DNA from 3 places in the Streptomyces sp. NPDC058295 genome. Region 1 is predicted to be linked to each of the others. Evidence: riboswitches for the same ligand, from Rfam matches in the RefSeq annotation. Region 1 holds a riboswitch; each other region holds the start of a gene.
The links. A riboswitch is a leader RNA that binds a small molecule or an ion and turns the genes downstream of it on or off. The one in region 1 is predicted to bind thiamine pyrophosphate.
Positions count from the first base shown of each region.

Region 1 (4,487 bases):
CGCTGCCCTGACGCCGCGTCCTCGATCTGGAGAACGTTGTACTCCTCCGGGCAGTGGACCAGGATCTCCCGGCCGTCCCTCAGGACCCCCAGGGCCACGGGGTAGTCGTAGTCCTCGGCGTGCTCCGGGCTGCGCGTCAGCGCACGGAGGGGGTGCGTGCCCTCCAGCAGCAGCGCTTCGGTCCCCCGTTCCGCATAGACGACGCTGTAGCGGCCGGAGGGGGAGACGACACTTCTGTCGAAGCCGGGGCCGTGATCGGTGGCCGTCCGGCGCTCCACACCATCGGTGCTCCACGCCCGGCCGCCCACCGCATCGACCAGCTCATCGCCCCGCCAGGCCAATGACCGGACCGGCGCCGTCGACTTCATCCACTCCAAGGTCCCTCTCCCCCCGATCGCAACAACGCCCTCTCTCCCCCCTCCGCGCCGGTCGCTGATGGCGCTGTCCCCAGGCCTCGGACCTCCGGGGACAGCGCCGTTCCGCGTACGTCAGTCAGCCAGCGGCAGGTACACCCGGTTCCCGCTCGCCGCGAACTCCTTCGACTTCTCCAGCATGCCCTCGGCGATCTCCTCCGCCGAGGCCCCCTCGGCCGCCCCGGCGCCGAACCGCTCGTTGATGCTCTGGCTGATCTTCATCGAGCAGAACTTCGGCCCGCACATCGAGCAGAAGTGCGCCGTCTTCGCCGGCTCCGCGGGGAGTGTCTCGTCGTGGAACTCCCGTGCCGTGTCAGGATCGAGGGCCAGGTTGAACTGGTCCTCCCAGCGGAACTCGAAGCGGGCGTCCGACAGCGCGTCGTCCCATTCCTGCGCACCGGGGTGCCCCTTGGCGAGGTCGGCTGCGTGGGCGGCGATCTTGTAGGTGATGACACCGGTCTTGACGTCGTCACGGTTGGGCAGGCCCAGATGCTCCTTGGGCGTGACGTAGCAGAGCATCGCCGTGCCCCACCAGGCGATCATCGCGGCACCGATGCCGGAGGTGATGTGGTCGTACGCCGGCGCGACGTCCGTCGTCAGCGGGCCGAGCGTATAGAACGGAGCTTCATCACAGATCTCCTGCTGAAGGTCGATGTTCTCCTTGATCTTGTGCATCGGGACATGGCCCGGGCCTTCGATCATCGTCTGAACATGGAAACGCTTCGCGACCCGGTTGAGTTCCCCGAGGGTCCTCAACTCCGCGAACTGAGCCGCGTCGTTGGCGTCCGCGATGGAACCCGGCCGCAGGCCGTCGCCCAGCGAGTACGTGACGTCGTAGGCGGCGAGGATCTCGCAGAGTTCCTCGAAGTTCTCGTAGAGGAACGACTCCTTGTGGTGCGCGAGGCACCAGGCCGCCATGATCGAGCCGCCCCGGGACACGATGCCGGTCTTGCGGTTGGCGGTGAGCGGGACGTACGAAAGGCGGACACCGGCGTGGACCGTCATGTAGTCCACGCCCTGCTCGGCCTGCTCGATGACGGTGTCCTTGTAGATCTCCCAGGTCAGCTCCTCGGCGCGGCCGTCGACCTTCTCCAGCGCCTGGTACAGCGGCACCGTGCCGATGGGAACGGGGGAGTTGCGCAGCACCCACTCGCGGGTGGTGTGGATGTTGCGGCCGGTCGACAGGTCCATGACCGTGTCGGCGCCCCAGCGGGTCGCCCAGGTCATCTTCTCGACCTCCTCCTCGATGGAGGACGTCACCGCCGAGTTGCCGATGTTGGCGTTGACCTTCACCAGGAACCGCTTGCCGATGATCATCGGCTCGATCTCCGGGTGGTTGACGTTGGCCGGCAGCACGGCGCGGCCCGCCGCGATCTCCTCGCGAACCACCTCGGGGGAAACGTTCTCTCGGATGGCCACGAACTCCATCTCGGGTGTGATCTCCCCCCGGCGCGCATACGCGAGCTGGGTGACCGCCTCGCCGTCCCGCCCGCGGCGCGGCAGGCGCGGCCGGCCAGGGAAGACCGCGTCGAGGTTACGCAGCCCGCCGCGCGGTGAGGTGTGCTTGAGTCCGTCGTCCTCGGGACGGACCGGCCGGCCCGCGTACTCCTCGGTGTCGCCCCGGGCGATGATCCAGTTCTCGCGCAACGGCGACAGGCCCCTGCGGACCTCCGTCTCGACGAGTGGATCGGTGTACGGGCCGGAGGTGTCGTACAGGCTGACCGACTGCCCGTTGGTGAGATGCACCTGACGAACCGGCACCTGTAGATCGGGGCGGGTGCCCTCGACGTACCCCTTGTGCCAGCCGATGGACTTCCCGGCCTCCGAGGCATTCACGTCGACCGTGCTTTCGCTGGTCGCGTGCTGCGTGAAGGCAGGCGTGCGTGCGTCCTTGTTGGTCATGAGACCTACTCCCTACGCCGGCATTACCCGGTAACAGGTTCGGCGGTCGACGCAGCGGCTACCGCCTGCCGATGTTTCATGTGAAACATCACTCGATTCGAGAGACGTTCCACGTGAGACATCGCGAAGACGGAGGTCAGCGCCCTCTCAGCCCGGTGCTCCGAGCTCCCGCGTGTGCAAAGGTTGTCTCCACGCTAGCGTCAATTCTGGCGCGGTGAACAGAGGGCCCGTGTCGTTCTTGCGATGATCGGTCGGTGACCACGACACACCAGCCCCCGTACCCGCCGCCCGAGCCGCCCCGCCGACCGGGCGCCGGCAGCGGTCCCGGCAATGGCTCCGGCAATGGCTCCGGAAGCGGTTCTGCCGGCGGCCCCAGAGGGGACCGCGACTCCGGCAACGGTCACGATCACCCGCGCAGTCCCGACCACGGGCCGGGATACGCAGGCGGCCTCGGCGGACTGAGACGTGCCGGAACCCCTGGCGGGCAACGCCCCCGCCCGATCGAGGGCCGCGGGGCAGGCCCGGGGACGCAGTCGGGACCGGGGGCGCGGTCTGGGTCGGGGGCGGGAAGCGGCCTGGGCTACGGCAACGGTCCAGAGCCCGGGACCCGCCGGGGATACCGGAGCGGGCAGGAGTACCGCAGCGGGCAAGGGCCCGAGAACGACCAGGGATACGGGGACGGCCAGGGATACGGGAACGGCCGCGGGTACGACGACGGGGATGGGTCCGTGCCCGGGCAGGAGTACGGACCCGACCATGATTCCGGCCCTCGTCCCGGCCCGGGCCCTCGTCCTGAACGTGGCTCTGGTCCTGTTCCTGGTTCTGGTCCCGGCCCTGGTGACGGATATGGCTTCGACCGCGAACACGGTCATGGGCAGAGTCACGACGGCGGTCATGGCGGTGGCCCCGGGAACGGTTCCGGAGAGGGCCACGGCGGCGGACACGGCCATGGCCCGGGCGACGGGCACGGTTCCGGATCCGGTTCCGACGGCGGGCACGGGCATTCGCACAGCCACAGTCACGGCCCGGCCGCCCCTGTCTCCCAGCACCTGCGCAAGGTCATCGCGGCCATCCTCATCCCGTTCGGTGCCGCGGTACTGGTGGGGCTCGTGGTGCTGTGGCCCGGCGGAGCCCCTGCGCACGAGCGCACCGGAGTCGGCTTCGACCGGCAGACCCAGCAGGCCACGGTCACCAAGGTCGTGAGCTTGAGCTGCGCGTCGGTGAACGCCTCGGGTGACACCCCTACCGGCCACACCTCCACGGCCGAGGGCTCCTCCGCGCAGCAGCAGGCGGGCGGCACCTGCAAGAGGGCCACGATCCGGGTGGACACCGGCGACGACAAGGGCCGTACGTTCACGGAGATCGTCCAGCCCGACCAGTCACGGCAGTTGGAGCAGGGCGAGAAGGTCGTGGTCGCCTACGAGCCCTCCGCGCCGAAGGATCTCCAGTACTCGGTGACCGACGTGAACCGCCGCATCCCCATGGCGGTCCTGGCGATCATCTTCGCGGTCGCCGTCGTGGTCGTCGGGCGGCTGCGGGGCGTCATGGCGCTGGTCGCGCTGGCCATCAGCTTCATGGTGCTGAACTTCTTCGTGCTGCCCGCGATCCTCCAGGGGTCGAACCCGCTGGTCGTGGCGGTGGTGGGGTCGAGCGCCATCATGCTGATCGCGCTGTATCTCTGCCACGGGCTCTCGGCCCGCACCTCCGTCGCGGTGCTCGGCACGCTGATCTCGCTCCTGCTGATCGGCGTCCTCGGCTCGCTGTTCATCGACTGGGCCGCGCTGACCGGCAACACGGACGACAACACCGGCCTGATCCACGGCCTGTACCCGTCGATCGACATGAGCGGTCTGCTGCTGGCCGGCATCATCATCGGCTCGCTCGGCGTCCTCGACGACGTGACGGTCACTCAGACCTCGGCGGTCTGGGAACTGCACGAGGCCAACCCCGCCATGGGCTGGCGCGGCCTGTACCGGGCCGGCATCCGCATCGGCCGCGACCACATCGCGTCCGTGGTCAACACGCTCGTCCTCGCCTACGCCGGTGCCGCGCTGCCGCTGTTGCTGCTCTTCTCGATCGCGCAGAGCAGCGTGGGCAGCGTCGCCAACAGCGAACTGGTGGCCGAGGAGATCGTGCGCACCCTGGTGGGCTCGATCGGCCTGGTCGCCTCCG
Region 1 covers NZ_JBHVYO010000011.1:54,568-59,054, forward strand. The annotation lists gene ACFVYS_RS14085 (hypothetical protein) at 1-368, opposite strand, end outside; gene thiC (phosphomethylpyrimidine synthase ThiC) at 489-2,315, opposite strand; TPP riboswitch at 2,308-2,497, opposite strand; gene ACFVYS_RS14095 (YibE/F family protein) at 3,044-4,487, shown strand, end outside.

Region 2 (4,487 bases), on a different contig from region 1:
GCGGGCCGGCCGGGCTTGGTGGGGGTGGGCCAGCACGGGCCGGTGCAGAAGTAGTCGACACCCTCCTGGACGGCGGCTGCCCCGGCCTCCGCCTCCGTGTGCGTGGAGCGGCCGACGAGGACCTCCTCGCCGAGGATCGCGCGGGCCGCGGGGACGGGCAGGTCGCCCTGGCCGAGGTGGAGCACGTGGGCGGCGGCCGCGTGCGCGACGTCCGCGCGGTCGTTGACCGCGAGCAGCTTGCCGTGCCGGGCACAGGCGTCGGCGAACGCCTCGAGGTGCTCCAGCTCCTCGGCCGCCTCGATGCCCTTGTCCCGCAGCTGGACGATGTCGACACCGCCCGCGAGGACCGCGTCCAGGAACTCCGGGAGGTCGCCCTGGCGGGTGCGGGCGTCCGTGCAGAGGTACAGCAGGGCGTCGGCCAGGCCGGTGCGGGCGGTGTCGGGCATACGAAGGTCCCCCCAGTGCGGTGGCGTACGGGAGCGAGCGCCCCCGCACGCCGGGTGTGTCGGTTCGAATACGCGGGTCAGACGGCGAGCGCCTGGGCGCGGCGCTTCACCTCCGTGCCGCGATTCTCACTCAGGGCCTGCGCGGGGGTGCCGGGCAGGCTCGGGTCGGGGCTGAAGAGCCACTCCAGCATCTCTTCGTCCTTGAAGCCGTCGTCCCGCAGCAGGGTCAGGGTCCCGACCAGGCCCTTCACCACCTTGTCCCCGTCGATGAAGGCGGCGGGGATGTGCAGCGCGCGGTTCTCGCCACGGCGCACGGCGATGAGCTGGCCGTCCTTGATCAGCTGCCGGACGCGGATCACGTCGACATCGAGCATCTCCGCGATGTCGGGCACGGTGAGCCAGGCGGGGACGAGAGCATCGGTCTTTGCGTCAATCTCGGTCACGGGAACAAGCCTGCCATCTGCCGCTGACAGTCGGAAACCGAGCCGGTCCGACCAGGCGCTCAGGTCGCCGCCGTCGCCGCCTTCATCGGCCTCGCCGGGTCCGCGAGGAGCCGCGGATTCATGGGCGTGCCCGCCAGGATCAGCCGCTTGCCCTGGGCGAGGTCGCGCGCCCGGCCCACGGCCAGCAGGGCGACCAGCCGGTCCTCGCGCAGCCAGCACACCGACCAGGCCGGCCCCGACGGGTCGCCGCGCCACAGGACGCGGTCGGCGTCGGCGTGGTGCCCGGCGTACTGGACGAAGCGGCCGAACTGCTCGGACCAGAAGTACGGGACCGGGTCGTAGACGGCCAGGGGTTCGTCGGTGGCGGCGCCGACGATGTTCGCCGCGACCGTGCGCGGCCCCTGGAGGGCGTTGTCCCAGTGATGGACGAGGAGCCGCTCGCCGTACCGCCCCGAAGGGAAGGATGCGCAGTCGCCGACCGCGTACACATCGGGCACGGAGGTCCGCAGCTGGGCGTCGGCGACGACTTCGCGGTGGGCGCCGAGCGCGACGCCGGAGCCGGCCAGCCAGGCGGTGGCGGGGCGGGCGCCGATGCCCACCACGACCGCGCCCGCGGGCAGCCGGGAGCCGTCGTCCAGGACGACCGCACCGGGCTCGACGCGCTCCACGCGCGCGTGGGTGCGCAGCTCGATGCCGCTGTCGGCGTACCAGGCGGCCATCGGGGCGGCGACCTCGGCGGGCAGCGCCCCGGCCAGCGGCCGGTCGGCGGCCTCGACGACGGTGACCGCGCAGCCGGCCTCCCGCGCGGCCGTGGCGAACTCGGCGCCGATCCAGCCGGCGCCGACGACCACGATGTCGTGCTGACGGGCGAGCACGGGCCGCAGCCGTTCGGCGTCGTCCAGGGTGCGCAGCAGGTGCACGCCGGGCACGCCCTCGGCGCCGGGCAGCCGGATAGGTTCGGCGCCGGTGGCGAGGACGAGGACGTCGTAGGGGACGGGCCCGGCCTCGGTGTCCAGCTCGTGGTCGGCCGGGCGAAGGCCGCTCACCTCGCGGCCGAGCACCAGCTCGATGCCGAGGCCTTCGAAGTCGACGTCGAAGGCGGAACCCTCGGCGTTGCCCAGCAGGACGGCCTTGGACAGCGGGGGCCGGTCGTAGGGCTGGTGGGGCTCCGCGCCGATCAACGTCACCGTGCCGTCGAAGCCCTGTTCCCGCAGGGCCACGGCGGTCTGCACCCCCGCCATGCCCGCGCCGACGACCACCACGCGCCGCCCGGACGGGCCGCCTTCTTCCTGCCTCTGCTCACTCACCTGATCACCTTAGGCGGCTGACGAATCGTCAGTCAGTGCTCGTGCGCCGTGACCTGCTCCACAACGCTGGTGCCGCTGCCCTCCTGCGACTCCCACGCCCAGCTCTCCTCGAGCCGCACCCGTCCGTCCGCGAGCTCCGTGACCGTCGAGACGCAGTGCCCCGAGGACGTCGTCCCGTCGTGCTTGAGCTGTACGTACCGGAAGTCGAGCCGGTCCCCTTCGCGGGTACCCACCAGATGCCCGCGTACGACGTCACCGCCCGCGTACTCCGCCCAGATCTCACCGCCGCGCTCGTGGTACGTGAAGCGGGTGCGGGTGCCGACCTGGCCCGGGGCCTGGTCGGCGACGGGCGCGAGGACGAGGCCGTCCAACGAGCGGGGCATGACGAAAGGCTCCCTTACAGAGGCGCCGGACCACGGGCTAGGGTGGCCAACCTAGAGCACACGCGGGAGTCCGGACGCACCGGGCTGAGAGGGAGGCTGGCGGCCTCCGACCGTCGAACCTGATCCGGGTCATGCCGGCGAAGGGAGGGGCTGGACGCCCATGTCGTCTCCACGTACGTCAGACGTCCTCGTCATCGGGGGCGGGATCATCGGCCTGGTCACGGCCTGGCGGGCCGCGCAGCGCGGCTTCGCCACGGCGGTGGTCGACCCGGCGCCGGGCGGCGGGGCCGCCCAGGTGGCGGCCGGGATGCTGGCCGCCGTCACGGAACTGCACCACGGCGAGCAGACCCTGCTCGGCCTCAACCTGGCCTCCGCCCGCCGCTATCCGGAGTTCGCGGCCGAGCTGACGGAGCTGACCGGGCACGACCTCGGCTACCGGCGCTGCGGCACGCTCGCGGTCGCGCTGGACTCCGACGACCGCGCCCATCTGCGCGAACTGCACGCACTGCAGCAGCAGTCGGGGCTGGAGTCGGAGTGGCTGTCCGGGCGTGAGTGCCGACGCCTGGAGCCGCTGCTGGCGCCCGGGGTGCGGGGCGGGCTGCGGGTCGACGGCGACCACCAGATCGACCCGCGGCGGCTGACCGCGGCGCTGGTGGCCGCGTGCGAGCGGGCCGGGGTGGCCTTCCACCGCGTACGGGCCGAGCGGCTGTCCGTCGTGGGCGAGCGCGCCACGGGGGTCGTCACGCGGGACGGTACGGCCCTGGAGGCGGGGCAGGTGGTGCTCGCCGGCGGCAGCCTGAGCGGACGGCTCGCGGGGGTGCCGCAGGACGTGCTGCCGCCCGTACGGCCGGTGAAGGGCCAGGTGCTGCGGCTGACCGTGCCGCCGCGGTACGCGCCGTTCCTGAGCCGGACCGTACGGGCCGTGGTGCGCGGCAGCCAGGTCTACCTGGTCCCCCGGGAGAACGGCGAGCTGGTCGTGGGCGCCACCAGCGAGGAGCTGGGCTGGGACACCACGGTCACGGCGGGGGGCGTGTACGAGTTGCTGCGCGACGCCCACGAGCTGGTCCCCGGGATCACCGAGCTGCCGCTCACGGAGACGCGCGCGGGGCTGCGGCCCGGATCCCCGGACAACGCGCCGCTGCTCGGGCCGACGGAGCTGGCGGGGTTGCTGCTGGCCACCGGCCACTACCGCAACGGCGTGCTGCTGACGCCGGTGACGGGTGACGCGATGGCGCACGCCCTGGCCACCGGGGAGCTCCCGGACGAGGCCCGTCCCTTCACGCCCCGGCGCTTCGGCGCCACCGCACTCTCGGAGCAGTCCGCATGAACACCCGGCAGAACGCCAGGAAGAACGCGCCCGTGCAGATCTCGGTGAACGGAGAGCGGCGCGAGTTCGCTCCCGGTACGGCCCTCGACAGCGTCGTACGGTCCCTGACGCCGGCGCCCTCCGGGGTGGCCGCGGCGCTCAACGAGACCGTCGTCCCGCGCGCGCAGTGGCCGTCGACGGCTCTGCGCGACGGTGACCGGGTGGAAGTCCTCACCGCGGTCCAGGGGGGCTGAGCCATGGCCGACGATCCCTTCGTCCTCGGAGGCAGGTCCTTCTCGTCCCGTCTGATCATGGGCACGGGGGGCGCGCCCAGCCTGGAGGTGCTGGAGCGGGCGCTGGTGGCGTCCGGGACCGAGCTGACGACGGTCGCGATGCGCCGGGTGGACCCCTCGGTGCACGGTTCCGTGCTGTCGGTGCTGGAGCGGCTCGGTATCCGGGTGCTGCCGAACACGGCGGGCTGTTTCACCGCCGGGGAGGCCGTGCTGACGGCCCGGCTGGCGCGGGAGGCGCTGGGCACCGATCTGGTCAAGCTGGAGGTCATCGCCGACGAGCGCACGCTGCTGCCTGACCCGATCGAGCTG
Region 2 covers NZ_JBHVYO010000069.1:19,842-24,328, reverse strand. The annotation lists gene thiE (thiamine phosphate synthase) at 1-446, opposite strand, end outside; gene ACFVYS_RS40240 (Rv2175c family DNA-binding protein) at 524-889, opposite strand; gene ACFVYS_RS40235 (NAD(P)/FAD-dependent oxidoreductase) at 949-2,151, opposite strand; gene ACFVYS_RS40230 (hypothetical protein) at 2,229-2,579, opposite strand; TPP riboswitch at 2,632-2,742, shown strand; gene thiO (glycine oxidase ThiO) at 2,740-3,906, shown strand; gene thiS (sulfur carrier protein ThiS) at 3,939-4,139, shown strand; gene ACFVYS_RS40215 (thiazole synthase) at 4,143-4,487, shown strand, end outside.
Region 2: it holds a riboswitch for thiamine pyrophosphate, as region 1 does, so the genes downstream of both, thiO (glycine oxidase ThiO) here and thiC (phosphomethylpyrimidine synthase ThiC) in region 1, are expected to answer to the same signal.

Region 3 (4,487 bases), on a different contig from region 1:
CTGAGAGGTCATTGAGTTTCCCTTCCCGCGGAATGGCTGTTTGACAGGTTGTGTGGGCGCCTTGTGCTGCCGAGTTCGGCAGCTGTGGCGGCCGCGCCTATCGCGCCGGTCAGGGGTCCGTGGGAGGCTAGGCAAACGCGTACGCGCCGAGCGGGAGCCGGGAAGGATCGTCGGGACACTTCCCTTTGTACGGGATCAATCAGCGTAGATCCCAAGCCTGCGACGCCCCCACCCAGGACGACGACTTCGGGATTCAATACGTTCACCATGTTAGAGATGGCAACGATCAAAGCTGTGGTGGCTTCGGTCAGTGCTTGTTGTGCTTGTGGATCGCCCATATGCAGGGCCTCGCGGAAGTCGGCTTTTTTCGCTGCTGCCTCGGGCGCAGCTTCTAATGTCGATCCTTCGGCGCTCAGTTCGGCATAGCGTGCGGTGATGGCCGTTCCTGATGCGTACGAATTGAGGCAGCCCGCACTGCCGCAATCACAATTCCTTCCTGCGGGGTCGACGGTGATGTGGCCGATCTGCCCGGCCGTTCCGTCAATTCCTCGCAGTGGTATACCGTTCAGCAGAACCGCTCCGCCAACTCCCGTGCCGAGAGTGAGGCAGACGAGGCAACGTGGCCGTTCGCTCGGTGGGATGCTTGCCATATGGCCTAAAGCTGCCATGGTTGTGTCATTGTCGACGATGACGGGAACGCCCAGTCGCTGCTGGAGTAGCGACTGAAAGTCGACATTCAGCCACGTCGGCAGGATGATGGAATCTCGGAATGTTCTGTCCGGCGCGATGAGGCCTGGAAGTCCGACTCCCACCGCTTCCACTGATCGCCGCACATGATGCGTTTCCCTGAGTAGGCGATCGATCAATGCCTCAGAATGTTCGACAGATTGTTCGGGAGACGCTGAACGGTTCGTCGGTTCGGTAATTTCTGCAAGTATTTTCTTCGTACTTGAGATGAGGACGGCGGCGGTTTTTGTGCCACCTACGTCGATTCCGACCGTTAAACGGTTGTCCACCCCTTGCCTCCCATGGAGAAGGACTTCGGGCAAAGGATAGCCGGAGAGAGGTAGGGGGGGTAGAGAGCGAGCGAACTGCGAAATGATGGTGGTGGTGCGCTGCCGTGGGGGCGTTCTGCGACTTTGATCAAGTCGGCGCGGTGGATGTTGTGCGCCGGCGGAGCTGGAGACCCGTGTCCGGAGTGCACCCTGTCTGTCGAAGTCCGTGGCGTGGCTTCGAAAGGTCAGGTTCGGAGGAGAGGGGACCCAGATGTACAGGTCGTCCTACGTAGGGAGGCTCTCGGGCGTCTGCACGTGCGGCTGGAGGGCAGGCAGCCCCGAACGGCGTTCAGGGAGTGCGGTGGGAGGCTTGGCCCTGGGCCGAGCCAATCGATCTGCGACACTGGAAGAGTTATGCCTAAGCCCGGAGAACTCACTTTCGTCGCCCCCCGCGGAGCCAAGAAGCCGCCGCGGCATCTCGCCGACCTCTCGCCCGCCGAGCGGAAGGAGGTCGTGGCGGAGATCGGGGAGAAGCCGTTCCGTGCCAAGCAGCTGTCGCAGCACTACTTCGCGCGTTACGCGCACGACCCGGCGGAGTGGACCGACATCCCCGCCGGTGCCCGCGAGAAGCTGCGTGAGGCGCTGCTGCCGGACCTGATGTCGGTCGTGCGGCATCTGTCGACGGACCAGGGGACCACCCGTAAGACCCTGTGGCGGCTGTTCGACGGCACGCTCGTGGAGTCGGTGCTGATGCGCTACCCGGACCGGGTGACGATGTGCATCAGTTCGCAGGCCGGGTGCGGGATGAACTGCCCGTTCTGCGCGACCGGGCAGGCGGGTCTCGACCGTAATCTGTCCACCGCCGAGATCGTGCACCAGATCGTCGACGGGATGCGGGCGCTGCGGGACGGGGACGTGCCCGGGGGGCCTGCCCGGCTCTCCAACATCGTCTTCATGGGGATGGGCGAGCCGCTCGCCAACTACAAGCGGGTCGTCGGCGCCATCCGCGCGCTCACCGACCCGGCTCCGGACGGGCTCGGGATCTCGCAGCGGGGCATCACCGTGTCGACGGTCGGGCTGGTGCCGGCCATCCACCGGTTCTCCGACGAGGGCTTCAAGTGCCGGCTCGCGATCTCCCTGCACGCGCCGGACGACGAGCTGCGCGACACCCTCGTCCCCGTGAACACACGGTGGAAGGTGCGCGAGGTGCTGGACGCCGGGTTCGAGTACACCGAGCGGTCCGGGCGCCGGCTGTCCATCGAGTACGCGCTGATCCGCGACATCAACGACCAGGCCTGGCGTGGTGACCGGCTCGGGCGGCTGCTGCGCGGCAAGCCCGTGCACGTCAACCTCATCCCGCTCAACCCGACCCCGGGTTCGAAGTGGACGGCGTCGCGGCCCGAGGACGAGAAGGCGTTCGTCGAGGCGATCGCCGCGCACGGGGTGCCCGTCACGGTCCGGGACACCCGTGGCCAGGAGATCGACGGGGCGTGCGGTCAGCTCGCGGCCACCGAGCGGTAGTCTGATCCCGGTATCAGTTATCGGGTATCAGTACGTCCGTATCAGTACATCTTCATATTCCGACAGGGGAGCGCCACAGCGCTGAGAGTGCGGGAGAGTCCGCAGACCCTCTGAACCTTGCCCAGGTCATTCTGGGTAGGAAGTTCGGTCATCACTCAAGCTGTTGCGCCCTGCCCGGGCACCGGCGGAACCTTCCGCGGGTGCCCGGGCAGGGCCGCGTCTCTTCCTGGTCAACCCCAGGAGGAAATCCAGTGCACACCAGGACGTTCGTGGCCGCGGCCGTCGGCCTCGGCCTCGTCACGCTGTCCGCCTGCGGATCGTCGGACGACGACGGTTCGGCGGCGAAGTCCAAGACCGTCACCCTCGTCAGCCACGACTCGTGGGCCGTCTCCAAGAACGTGCTCGCGGACTTCGAGAAGCAGTCCGGCTACCGGGTGAAGGTCCTCAAGGACGGCGACGCCGGTCAGGCCGTCAACAAGGCCATCCTCACCAAGGACAACCCGCAGGGCGACGTCTTCTTCGGCGTCGACAACACGCTCCTGTCCCGCGCCCTCGACAACGGGCTCTTCCAGTCGTACGAGGCGAAGGGCGCGGACCAGGTCCTGCCCGCGTACCGGGCCGACCAGAAGAAGCACCGGGTCACGCCCGTCGACACCGGTGACATCTGCGTCAACTACGACAAGGCGTACTTCAGCGCGCACAAGCTGACCCCGCCCGCCTCCTTCGACGACCTGCTGAAGCCCGCGTACAAGAACCTGCTGGTCACCGAGAACGCCGCCACCTCCTCCCCGGGGCTGGGATTCCTCCTCGGGACCGCCGCGAAGTACGGCGACGAGGGCTGGGCGGACTACTGGAAGAAGCTCAAGGCCAACGGCGTGAAGGTGGTCGACGGCTGGGAGCAGGCCTACAACGAGGAGTTCTCCGGCTCTGCGGGCGGAAAGAAGGCGGGGGCCGACCGGCCGCTCGTCGTCTCGTACGCCTCCTCGCCGCCCGCCGAGGTGATCTACGGCGACCCGAAGCCGACCACCGCCCCGACCGGAGTCTCCGCCGGCACCTGCTTCCGCCAGGTCGAGTACGCGGGTCTGCTGAGCAACGCCGCCAACCCCGAGGGCGGCAAGGCGCTGCTCGACTTCCTGCTCACCGCGGAGTTCCAGCAGGACATGCCGCTCAACATGTTCGTCTACCCGGTGCGCCAGGGGGCCGCGGTCCCGGCGGAGTTCACGCAGTTCGGGCCGCAGGCGAAGGACCCCGAGACGCTGGACCCGGCGAAGATCGCCGACAACCGTGACGACTGGGTCAAGTCATGGACCTCGCTCGTACTGAAGTGACCGGACGCGCGGCCCGCGCGGGGAACGCGGCGCGGCTCGGACTCATGGCCGTGCCCGTCGCGTTCTTCGCGGTCTTCTTCGCCTACCCGGTCGCCGCGATCGTCGCCCGGGGACTCGGCTCCGACGGGGGCTGGCGCTTCGGGCGGCTGTGGGACGTGCTCGCGCAGTCCGACATCCGGCACGTCCTGTGGTTCACCACCTGGCAGGCGCTGGCCTCGACCGCGCTGACCCTCCTGGTCGCGCTGCCCGCCGCGTATGTCTTCGCCCGCCTGGAGTTCCCGGGCAAGCAGGTGCTGCGCGCCGTCGTCACCGTCCCGTTCGTGCTGCCGACGGTCGTCGTCGGCACGGCGTTCCTGGCGCTCGTCGGACGCGGTGGGCTGCTCGACGATCTGTGGGGCGTACGGCTGGACACCACGGTGTGGGCGATCCTGCTGGCGCACGTCTTCTTCAACTACGCGGTCGTCGTACGGACGGTGGGCGGGCTGTGGTCGCAGCTCGACCCGCGGCAGGAGGAAGCGGCGCGGATGCTCGGCGCGTCCCGGCTGACGGCGTGGCGCACGGTGACCCTGCCCGCCCTGGGGCCCGCCGTCGCGGCCGCCACGCTGATGGTCTTCCTCTTCACCTTCACCTCCTTCGGCGTGGT
Region 3 covers NZ_JBHVYO010000014.1:105,373-109,859, forward strand. The annotation lists gene ACFVYS_RS17390 (hypothetical protein) at 1-12, opposite strand, end outside; gene ACFVYS_RS17395 (ROK family protein) at 9-1,016, opposite strand; gene rlmN (23S rRNA (adenine(2503)-C(2))-methyltransferase RlmN) at 1,410-2,516, shown strand; TPP riboswitch at 2,571-2,676, shown strand; gene ACFVYS_RS17405 (thiamine ABC transporter substrate binding subunit) at 2,768-3,844, shown strand; gene ACFVYS_RS17410 (ABC transporter permease) at 3,820-4,487, shown strand, end outside.
Region 3: it holds a riboswitch for thiamine pyrophosphate, as region 1 does, so the genes downstream of both, ACFVYS_RS17405 (thiamine ABC transporter substrate binding subunit) here and thiC (phosphomethylpyrimidine synthase ThiC) in region 1, are expected to answer to the same signal.